One region of the Bradyrhizobium sp. CCBAU 45394 genome, then DNA from elsewhere that is predicted to be linked to it. Evidence: predicted binding sites of a transcription regulator. Region 1 holds the regulator's gene; each other region holds the start of a gene.
What was found. Region 1 encodes LexA, which represses DNA repair genes until DNA is damaged. Its sites were predicted from a motif close to TGTTCNNNNTGTGTTCNG; they were not measured.
Positions count from the first base shown of each region.

Region 2: the regulator LexA is predicted to act here: its motif matches at 796-813, upstream of recA (recombinase RecA).
Region 3: the regulator LexA is predicted to act here: its motif matches at 1,399-1,416, upstream of uvrA (excinuclease ABC subunit UvrA).
Region 4: the regulator LexA is predicted to act here: its motif matches at 1,107-1,124, upstream of WN73_RS44145 (ImuA family protein).

Region 1 is NZ_LBIX01000158.1:46,738-48,939, reverse strand. It holds gene WN73_RS18370 (hypothetical protein) at 1-124, opposite strand, end outside; gene WN73_RS18365 (hypothetical protein) at 318-524, opposite strand; gene lexA (transcriptional repressor LexA) at 812-1,507, opposite strand; gene WN73_RS18355 (molybdopterin molybdotransferase MoeA) at 1,683-2,202, opposite strand, start outside.
Region 2 is NZ_LBIX01000166.1:53,143-55,344, forward strand. It holds gene WN73_RS23320 (hypothetical protein) at 76-285, shown strand; gene recA (recombinase RecA) at 906-1,994, shown strand; gene WN73_RS23335 (hypothetical protein) at 2,045-2,202, shown strand, end outside.
Region 3 is NZ_LBIX01000176.1:612,306-614,507, reverse strand. It holds gene uvrA (excinuclease ABC subunit UvrA) at 1-1,303, opposite strand, end outside; gene WN73_RS40375 (outer membrane protein) at 1,603-2,202, opposite strand, start outside.
Region 4 is NZ_LBIX01000177.1:737,080-739,281, forward strand. It holds gene WN73_RS44140 (UdgX family uracil-DNA binding protein) at 1-1,023, opposite strand, end outside; gene WN73_RS44145 (ImuA family protein) at 1,190-1,975, shown strand; gene WN73_RS44150 (Y-family DNA polymerase) at 1,875-2,202, shown strand, end outside.

The DNA of each region.
Region 1 (2,202 bases):
CGACGGACATGTCGGCCTCGGAGGCGAAGCCGCGCGTCGAGGTGCCGCGGAAGGTGGTCGTGACGATCGTCTCGCCGACTTGTGCGGGACGCGTCGCGACGGCATGCAGGCTGTAGTCACACATCGGGTGCTCCTCATTCAGGGATAGCGACCCGCGCCTCCTTCGGAGGCACTGGCCTCTATCAGAGTGGAAGCATGTTAGCGTCTTCTTGGTTGTAGGCAAATCTGCGGCTTGGGTCCGCAGGCTGCCATCACAATATCTTTTTCAAATGCCTCAGGAACAAAAACCGCTTCCGTGCATTTGGCGTGCGTCTCCGTCAGCGACCAGCAGGTGCCGACCAGCCCGAATATTGCCAGGCGGGTTGCGACGGCTGCGCGACGGCGTTGCGGGCATTGCGCAATTGCTCGCTCGTCGTCTGCGTTGCCTTGCGGGCATGGTGCGACTGCGCGGCGAAGGCTTGCGATGCCGACGCGGATGCTGCGATCAGCGCCACCGTGACGGTGCTCAAAACGATCTTGCGCATTGATTGCCTCCTCGATCTCCAGGGCCACGAAGCGATGAGGGCTTCGTGCGGCGTCGCGAGGATGTAGCGCTAGAGAGGGGCCGGATAATCTGAGCAAAACCAGAAAGACTATCCAGCCGGAGCGGACAATCGTCCGCTCCAATCGTCAACGACGCGGGTCGCCAACCGGCGGGCCGCGCTTAGGTGATTGCTTGAGCATGATCTCCGCGCAAGCGCGTCCTGCGCTTGTCGCGAGGGAAAACCGCTGCGCACTTTGCGCTAACGCGGCCCTCCAGTCCGGATCACGCTCAGTACTTCCGGTATAGGCCGATCAGCTTGCCCTGAATCTTCACTCGGTTGGGCGGCAGGATGCGGACCTCATAGGCCGCATTGGCGGGCTCGAGCGCGATCGAGGCGCCGCGGCGGCGGAAGCGCTTCAGCGTCGCTTCCTCGTCGTCGATCAGCGCCACCACGATGTCGCCGGTGTCGGCGCTCTCATTGCGCTGGATCAGCGCCATGTCGCCGTCGAGGATGCCGGCTTCGACCATCGAGTCGCCGCGCACTTCGAGCGCGTAGTGCTCGCCCGAGCCGAGCATGTCGGGCGGTACGCTGATGGTGTGGCTGCGGGTCTGCAACGCTTCGATCGGCGTGCCGGCCGCGATGCGGCCCATCACCGGCACCGCGACGGGGCGTTCGCCCTCGTCCGCGCTGGAGCTCGCTCGCACCTTGCCGAGATTGCCCTCGATGACGCTCGGCGTGAAGCCACGGCGGTTGCCAGCGGCGGCCTGCAGCTCGGGCAGCTTGATCACCTCGATCGCGCGGGCCCGGTTGGGCAGGCGCCGGATGAAGCCGCGCTCCTCCAGTGCGGTGATCAGGCGATGGATGCCCGACTTCGAGCGCAGGTCGAGCGCGTCCTTCATCTCGTCGAAGGAGGGCGGCACACCGCTTTCCTTCAAACGCTCGCTGATGAATCGCAGAAGCTCGTATTGTTTGCGCGTTAACATCTCGACCAAATCCCCCGGTTGATGTCGTTCGATTCCGAGACGGTGAATTCAGCGGCGAGCCGCCAGATGCTCGAAACAAATCATGAACGGACACTATATGTTCGATATGTGTTCCGCAACTGCTTAATTTACCGTGAACGCGACAAAGTTCGCGGAACGCGCAGGACCAGTGCGTTCAGGCGGGCAGTCGCAGCACCTCGCAAGGCGCGCCTGCCTCGGCCTTCGGCGCGAACGGCGCGCGCACGAGAAGTGCCTGCGCCGCAGCGAGATTCGCAAGCAGCGAGGAATCCTGATGATTGACGGGAAGGGCGACAAGCATGCCGTCGTCGCGCCGCTCCAGGCGCGCACGAAGATAGTCCTCGCGCTGGTCATTGGCGCCGACATCGCGGCCGAGCACGGCGCGCTCGCGACGATGGTGAATCACGGCGCGGCCCGACAGGGCGCGAATCAACGGCACCATGAACAGGAAGCCGCACACATAGGACGACACGGGATTGCCGGGCAGGCCGATCACCCCCATCGCCCCTAGCCGGCCGTGCATCATCGGCTTGCCCGGCCGCATCGCGATCTTCCAGAACGCCATCGCAATGCCTTCGGCCTTCAGCGCCTGCTGGACCAGATCGTGGTCGCCGACCGAGGCGCCGCCGATCGTGATCAGGATGTCGGCGCCGCTCTCTCGGGCACGGCGGATGCCG
Region 2 (2,202 bases), on a different contig from region 1:
CCTTTATTTATTTATTTCCAGGGATCTGAGCAAAACCGAACATGCAGGATCGCCGAAGCGGTTCATGCTGAGGTCATGACCGCAAAAGCGAAAAAGCTCACCCATGAAGAGTTCGCCTCTTTGCTCGCGGTCGGTCATGCGGCTGCAAATAGCGCTGCGCCTGCGATCCCTGCCAAACATCGCGCCCGATTGATCGCGCTAGGCTACATGGTCTTTCTTCAGGGCAGGCTGCGAATGACCACGCCGGGACGAATCCGGATCTATGCCGGGCAACTCGATACCTGAGGCGTGCTTTGCGCCTACGCTGGCTTTGGCGGTTGAAGCCCCGGCGATGTGAGCCACTCGCTCATGTGCGAGCCGATCTCGGCTTGGCGGGCTTTGCGCAGGAGGTCCTCTCGTTGAGGACCATGGGGGAGGGCTTTGGCCCGTTCGCGGAGACGTTTCGCTTCTTCGGAAAGTCGCTCCTCAAGAGGGACGGTTTGCGTGAAACGACGGCGCTGCCTCATGACACAACCTCGTCTTGGTCTTTACGGGTCCTAACCGCAGGGTTTGAGTTCTTGCGAGCTTAATATGCAGTCAGCCTGCCTTCTGTTCCAAAGTGAACGTTTCAGGGTGTTCTTCTGGTGGCCAGGGTGTTCTTCTGGCGGAACGCCCCGGCCCTTATACGCTACACCCATAACGAGTTAATCCTAAACGCGCATGAACAGGTTGTGTCCGATCAAGAACAAATTAGGACATTTCCGAATTCAGCTTAGGACACTGGGGGTTAAATACGGACAGTACCGAAGTCCGCAAAAGAACATATTGCGAACTAGGAACAAATAGGGTACATTGCTTTTATCGCCGGCCCGCCTCGCCAATCGTTTGTCCCCCTAGCGAATCCTCGCCATAAGGAGCACGACCCAATGTCCGCAACTGCCCTGCGTATCGTCGAAGGATCTTCCATGGACAAGAGTAAAGCTCTGGCCGCCGCGCTCTCCCAGATCGAGCGCCAGTTCGGCAAGGGCTCGGTGATGAAGCTCGGCAAGAACGACCGGTCGATGGACGTCGAGGCGGTGTCCTCCGGTTCTCTCGGGCTCGACATTGCACTGGGGATCGGCGGTCTGCCCAAGGGGCGCGTCGTGGAAATCTACGGGCCGGAATCCTCGGGCAAGACCACGCTGGCGCTGCACACGGTGGCGGAAGCGCAGAAGAAGGGCGGCATCTGTGCCTTCATCGACGCCGAGCACGCGCTCGACCCGGTCTATGCGCGCAAGCTGGGCGTCAACATCGACGAGCTGCTGATTTCGCAGCCGGACACCGGCGAGCAGGCGCTGGAAATCTGCGACACGCTGGTGCGCTCGGGTGCGGTGGACGTTCTGGTGGTCGATTCGGTCGCGGCGCTGGTGCCGAAGGCCGAGCTCGAGGGCGAGATGGGCGATGCGCTGCCGGGACTTCAAGCGCGGTTGATGAGCCAGGCGCTGCGCAAGCTGACGGCGTCCATCAACAAGTCCCACACCATGGTGATCTTCATCAACCAGATCCGCATGAAGATCGGTGTGATGTATGGCTCACCGGAGACCACCACCGGCGGCAACGCGCTGAAGTTCTACGCCTCCGTCCGCCTCGACATCCGCCGCATCGGCGCGATCAAGGAGCGCGACGAAGTGGTCGGCAACACCACGCGCGTCAAGGTGGTGAAGAACAAGCTGGCGCCGCCCTTCAAGCAGGTCGAGTTCGACATCATGTACGGCGAGGGCGTTTCCAAGATGGGCGAGATCCTCGATCTCGGCGTCAAGGCCGGCATCGTCGAAAAGTCCGGCGCCTGGTTCTCCTATGACAGCCAGCGCCTCGGCCAGGGCCGCGAGAACTCGAAAGCGTTCCTGAAGGCCAACCCCGACATCACCGCCAAGATCGAGACCGCGATCCGCCAGAACTCCGGCCTGATCGCCGAGCAGATTCTGGCCGGCACCCCCGAGCGCGACGCCGACGGCGAGGAGCCGGCGGACGAGTAAGTCTTAACGCGGAGAGTTTTTCGCGAGGAGCGGGCACTGAGGACGTTGAGTTGCCGACGTCTTCGGGGCCCGTTTCGTTTTGCGTGGGGGCGGGCGCATCGACGATGAAGCGTATGATCCTGACCAGTTCGTCCGGCGTCGGTCTCACCTACGCGGACCGCGCCGACATGGTTGTCCCGCTCATCTTTCGGTTCGTGTCGGGGCCGCT
Region 3 (2,202 bases), on a different contig from region 1:
ACTTTGCCAGCTCCTCGCGCGCCCACTCGCTCTCGGTCTCGCGATAGCGGCGGTTGATGTTGGTGATGACGCCCTCGAACGGTTTCTTGGTGTCGTAGGAGCGCACCCCGTCCTCATAGGAGAACTTGATCTCGTCCTCGCCGGAGCCATGGAGGATCGCGTCTCTCGTCTTCTTGGGCAGATCCTTCCACTTGGTGGTCAGCGTGAACTTGTAGTGCTTGCCGAGCGCCGTCAGCGTCTGCACGTAATAGGGTGATGACGATTTCGCCCAGGGCGCGATCGCGCCCTTGCCGATGGCGAGCTCCTTGTCGGGGATGACGAGGTCCTCGTCGACATGCTGCTCGACGCCGAGGCCGCCGCAAGCGGGGCAGGCGCCGTAGGGGTTGTTGAACGAGAACAGGCGCGGCTCGATCTCGGGAATCGTGAAGCCGGAGACGGGGCAGGCGAACTTTTCCGAGAACAGGATGCGCTCGGGTCCGCTCTTGTCGTGGATCTTCGCGGTCTTCTTCTTTTCCTCGGCCGGCGCGGCTGCGGGCGCATCGGCGAACTCGACGACGGCAAGGCCCTCGGCGAGCTTCAGCGCGGTCTCGAAGCTTTCGGCGAGACGCTGGCCGATGTCGGCGCGCACCACGATGCGGTCGACGACGACGTCGATGTCGTGCGGAAACTTCTTGTCGAGCGTCGGCGCTTCCGCGAGCTCATGGAAGGTGCCGTCGATCTTGACGCGCTGAAAGCCCTTCTTGAGCCATTCGGCGAGCTCCTTGCGGTACTCGCCCTTGCGGCCGCGCACGACCGGCGCGAGCAGATAGAGGCGGGTGCCCTCGGGCAGCGCCAGCACGCGGTCCACCATCTGCGAGACGGTCTGGCTCTCGATCGGCAGGCCGGTGGCGGGCGAATAGGGCACGCCGACGCGCGCCCAGAGCAGGCGCATGTAGTCGTAGATCTCGGTGACGGTACCGACGGTGGAGCGCGGGTTCTTCGAGGTCGTCTTCTGCTCGATCGAGATCGCCGGCGACAGGCCGTCGATCTGGTCCACGTCAGGCTTCTGCATCATCTCCAGGAACTGGCGCGCATAGGCCGACAGCGATTCGACGTAGCGGCGCTGGCCCTCGGCATAGATGGTGTCGAAGGCGAGCGAGGATTTGCCGGAGCCGGAGAGGCCGGTGAACACCACGAGCTTGTCGCGGGGAATCTCGACGTCGATGTTCTTGAGGTTATGCTCGCGCGCGCCACGGATCGTAATTGCGCGCAGGCTCGAGCCCGCGTTCTGTTGTTGGCGCTTCGCCTTGATCACTTCATCCATCCCGGTGTCCTCAGGGAATCCCAAAGACGCGCGGCCGCGCCAATGGTGAAGGCGCGCTTTGCCCGGAACCGGGATCGGCGCCGATGGGGTTGTCAGCGAACGTAGGAAGAACAGCGGCGGATTTCCAGTGGGACTTGCGAATCGTCAACGGATTGTTGGCGTGCTGGCGGCATCTGGCAGCAGCGGAGCACCGGAACGGCCTCTCGCCCCACGATTCCCTGACGGCTCGGCTGTCCGCGAAAACAAAAAGGCCGGCACAAGGCCGGCCTTTCGTAACGCGATCGCGATGGAGGCGAAGCTCAGTACTTCGCGACGACGGGGCCGCCGAAGGTGTAGTTGAGGCGGACGGTGCCCATGTCGACGTCCTGCTTGATGCTGTCGCTGCGGGTGGCCACGCCGAGGAAGGTGAAAGTGTCGGTGTGCTTGCCCATGAACAAGTGGTTGTATTCGACCGCGACCGACCAGTTCGGAGCGAAGCCGAATTCGATGCCGGTGCCGACGGTCCCGCCCCAGCGCGTTTCGTTCGCGGTGTCGAGCGTAATGCCAGCCAGAGTGCCGCTGAACTTGTTGTGGGTGACGGCCGCGCCGCCCTTCACGTACCAGAGCACGTTGTTCCAGGCATAGCCGACTTGGCCGGTGAAGAGGCCGATGGCGTCGATCTTGGTATTGTTCACCAGCGGGAAGAGAGCGGCGGGAGCGCTGACGTTCGAGCCCTTCAGGTCAGCCCAATCGCCCTGGGCTTCAAGGCCGAACACCCAGCTGCTGGACTGCCAGCGATAGCCGATCTGGCCGCCGACGAGAGCGCCGGTCGCATTGTGACAGCCTTCAGCCGTGACCGGAATTGCGGCGACTCCGACGGCGGTGAGATCCCAGCAATTATGGCTCGAGCCGCCACCGGC
Region 4 (2,202 bases), on a different contig from region 1:
GTCGACGCCGGCTTCCTCCAGCGCGCGGTCGAGCATCTGCCCGGCCGGTCCGACGAAGGGATGGCCGGCGAGGTCTTCCTTGTCGCCGGGCTGCTCGCCGACCAGCATGATGGTGGCGTCTTTCGGGCCTTCGCCGAACACGGTTTGCGTCGCGTCCTTGTAGAGCGGGCAGGCACGGCAATGCGCGGCCTCCTCGCGGAGCGCTTCGAGATCGTTGGCGGCGGCTTTGTGTCCCATGATGGCTTCCGGACGTGGGGAGATCCGTCCGCCGGTCCAGCGTTCGGCATCGGCGAGCAGGGGTCCAAGTATCGATCCAAGTACCGATGCGTCCTGGAGGTTCCTCCGGCGCTTCACCGGCGCGTCGGTCGTCATCAGCCGGCCGGGCTGGAAATGGCGCCGCCAGGTTTCCTCCAGGCGGCCTGGTGCCGGCCACTCCGTCCGGCTGATTCCGGGCGTGAAGGAGATCGCGTGACCATTCCAATGGGCACAAACGTCAGGCGTGAGGATCGACCAGGGCATGTCGGCAAAACGACGCGCAAAGAACGGCGCGGCGAATGCGACGATGTAATGCTCCGGCTCGAACCAGGCGGCGTAATGCGCCTTCTGCTCGCGCCCGATCTCGCGGAAGCGGACGAGATCGCGCATCCGCTGTGCATCGCGTTGCACGCTGCCAGCCATCGCGGTTGCCTGCGCCACGTCGGGATCGCTCATCGTTACGAGCAGGTCGTGATCGGCCTTCAACCGCCAGAGCAGGCGATAGAGCAGCGCAAAACGCTCGCCCTCGCGATGCAGGATCGCGATGCGGGCAAGCTCGATGAAATTGGCCGGCACGGTGAACGTGCTCTCGGTCTCGATCGGCGGAAGGCTCGGCGCTTCGGACAGGCCGGGCGGCATCTGGTCTTTCGTCTGGCCTTGCACGTGCCACACCACGTCCGCTGGGGCGACGTGGTGCAGCGCGAATGCGCGTGCGGCTTTACGCCAGCCGTCGAAATCGGTCTCGCTGTCCAGGGTGACGAGGTACATGGCACTCGAATCCTCTTGATTCCGCTCATGAATCCATGGGCGCGCCAATTCGATTGACTCCAGGCGCGCCGTTAGCTTTATATTAGAACATATCATGAACAAATGAGCCAGCCGCTGGTTCTCTTTTTGAGAGCCACCGGCAATCACCTCTGAAGGAGCGGCGTATATGAGCGGCGCACGCACAAGCGCGCTTGCGACCTTGCGCAGCCAGATCGAGCGCATCGAGACGGCGGAGGTCGTGCATCAGCATGATCGCGTCGCGCTTGGCCACGGCGAGGTCGACAGCGCGCTGAAGGGCGGGCTCGCGCGCGCGGCGATCCACGAGGTGTTTTGCGAGGGGCGCCAGGGCGCCGCCGCGACCGGGTTTGTCATGGGCGTTGCGGGACGCGTGACCGCGCGCCGGCCGCTGTTGTGGGTGCGGCAGGATTTTTCGGAACTGGAAGCCGGCGCGCTGTCGATGAGCGGGCTCGCCGAGCTCGGCCTCGACCCGCGCCGCGTGGTGATGGTGCGCGCGGCCGACGTGGAGGGTGCGCTGCGCACTTCGGCCGATGCACTGGCCTGCGATGCGCTCGGCGCGGTCGTGCTCGAGCTCTGGGGCGAGACGCGGCAATTCGATCTCGTGGCGAGCCGCAAGCTGACGCTGGCCGCGCAAGGCTCCGGCGTCACCGGCCTGCTGTTGCGGATGGCCGCGCAGCCGCTGCCCTCGACTGCCGAGACCAGATGGATGCTGCGCGCGGCGCATTCGCCGCCGGGCACGATGTGGAATGCCTGGGGCGCGCCGCGCTTCGATGCCGAGCTGTTGCGCAATCGTCATGGCCCGTGCGGCCGGTGGATCATGGAATGGAAATGTGATGAGTGCCAGTTCAGTGAACCGTCGACGTATTCTCAGCCTGTGGCTGCCGCGCCTGCCCATCGACCGGATCCAGCGGTTCTTCAACGGCGGGCTGGGTAAGACCAAAGCGTTTTCGAGCGAAGTGGGTACCGGTTCGCGTGAAGAAAACGCGTCAAAACAAAAAGACGAGCCCAGCATCGTCGTCATCAAAGAGACCAATGCGCTGGTGATCCATGCGCTTGACGATGCGGCGTCGCGGCTGGGCCTGCATATCGGCCAGCCCCTGGCCAATGCGCGGGCGATGTGCCCGGACTTGCGGGTGTTCGATGCCGATGTCGTCGCCGATG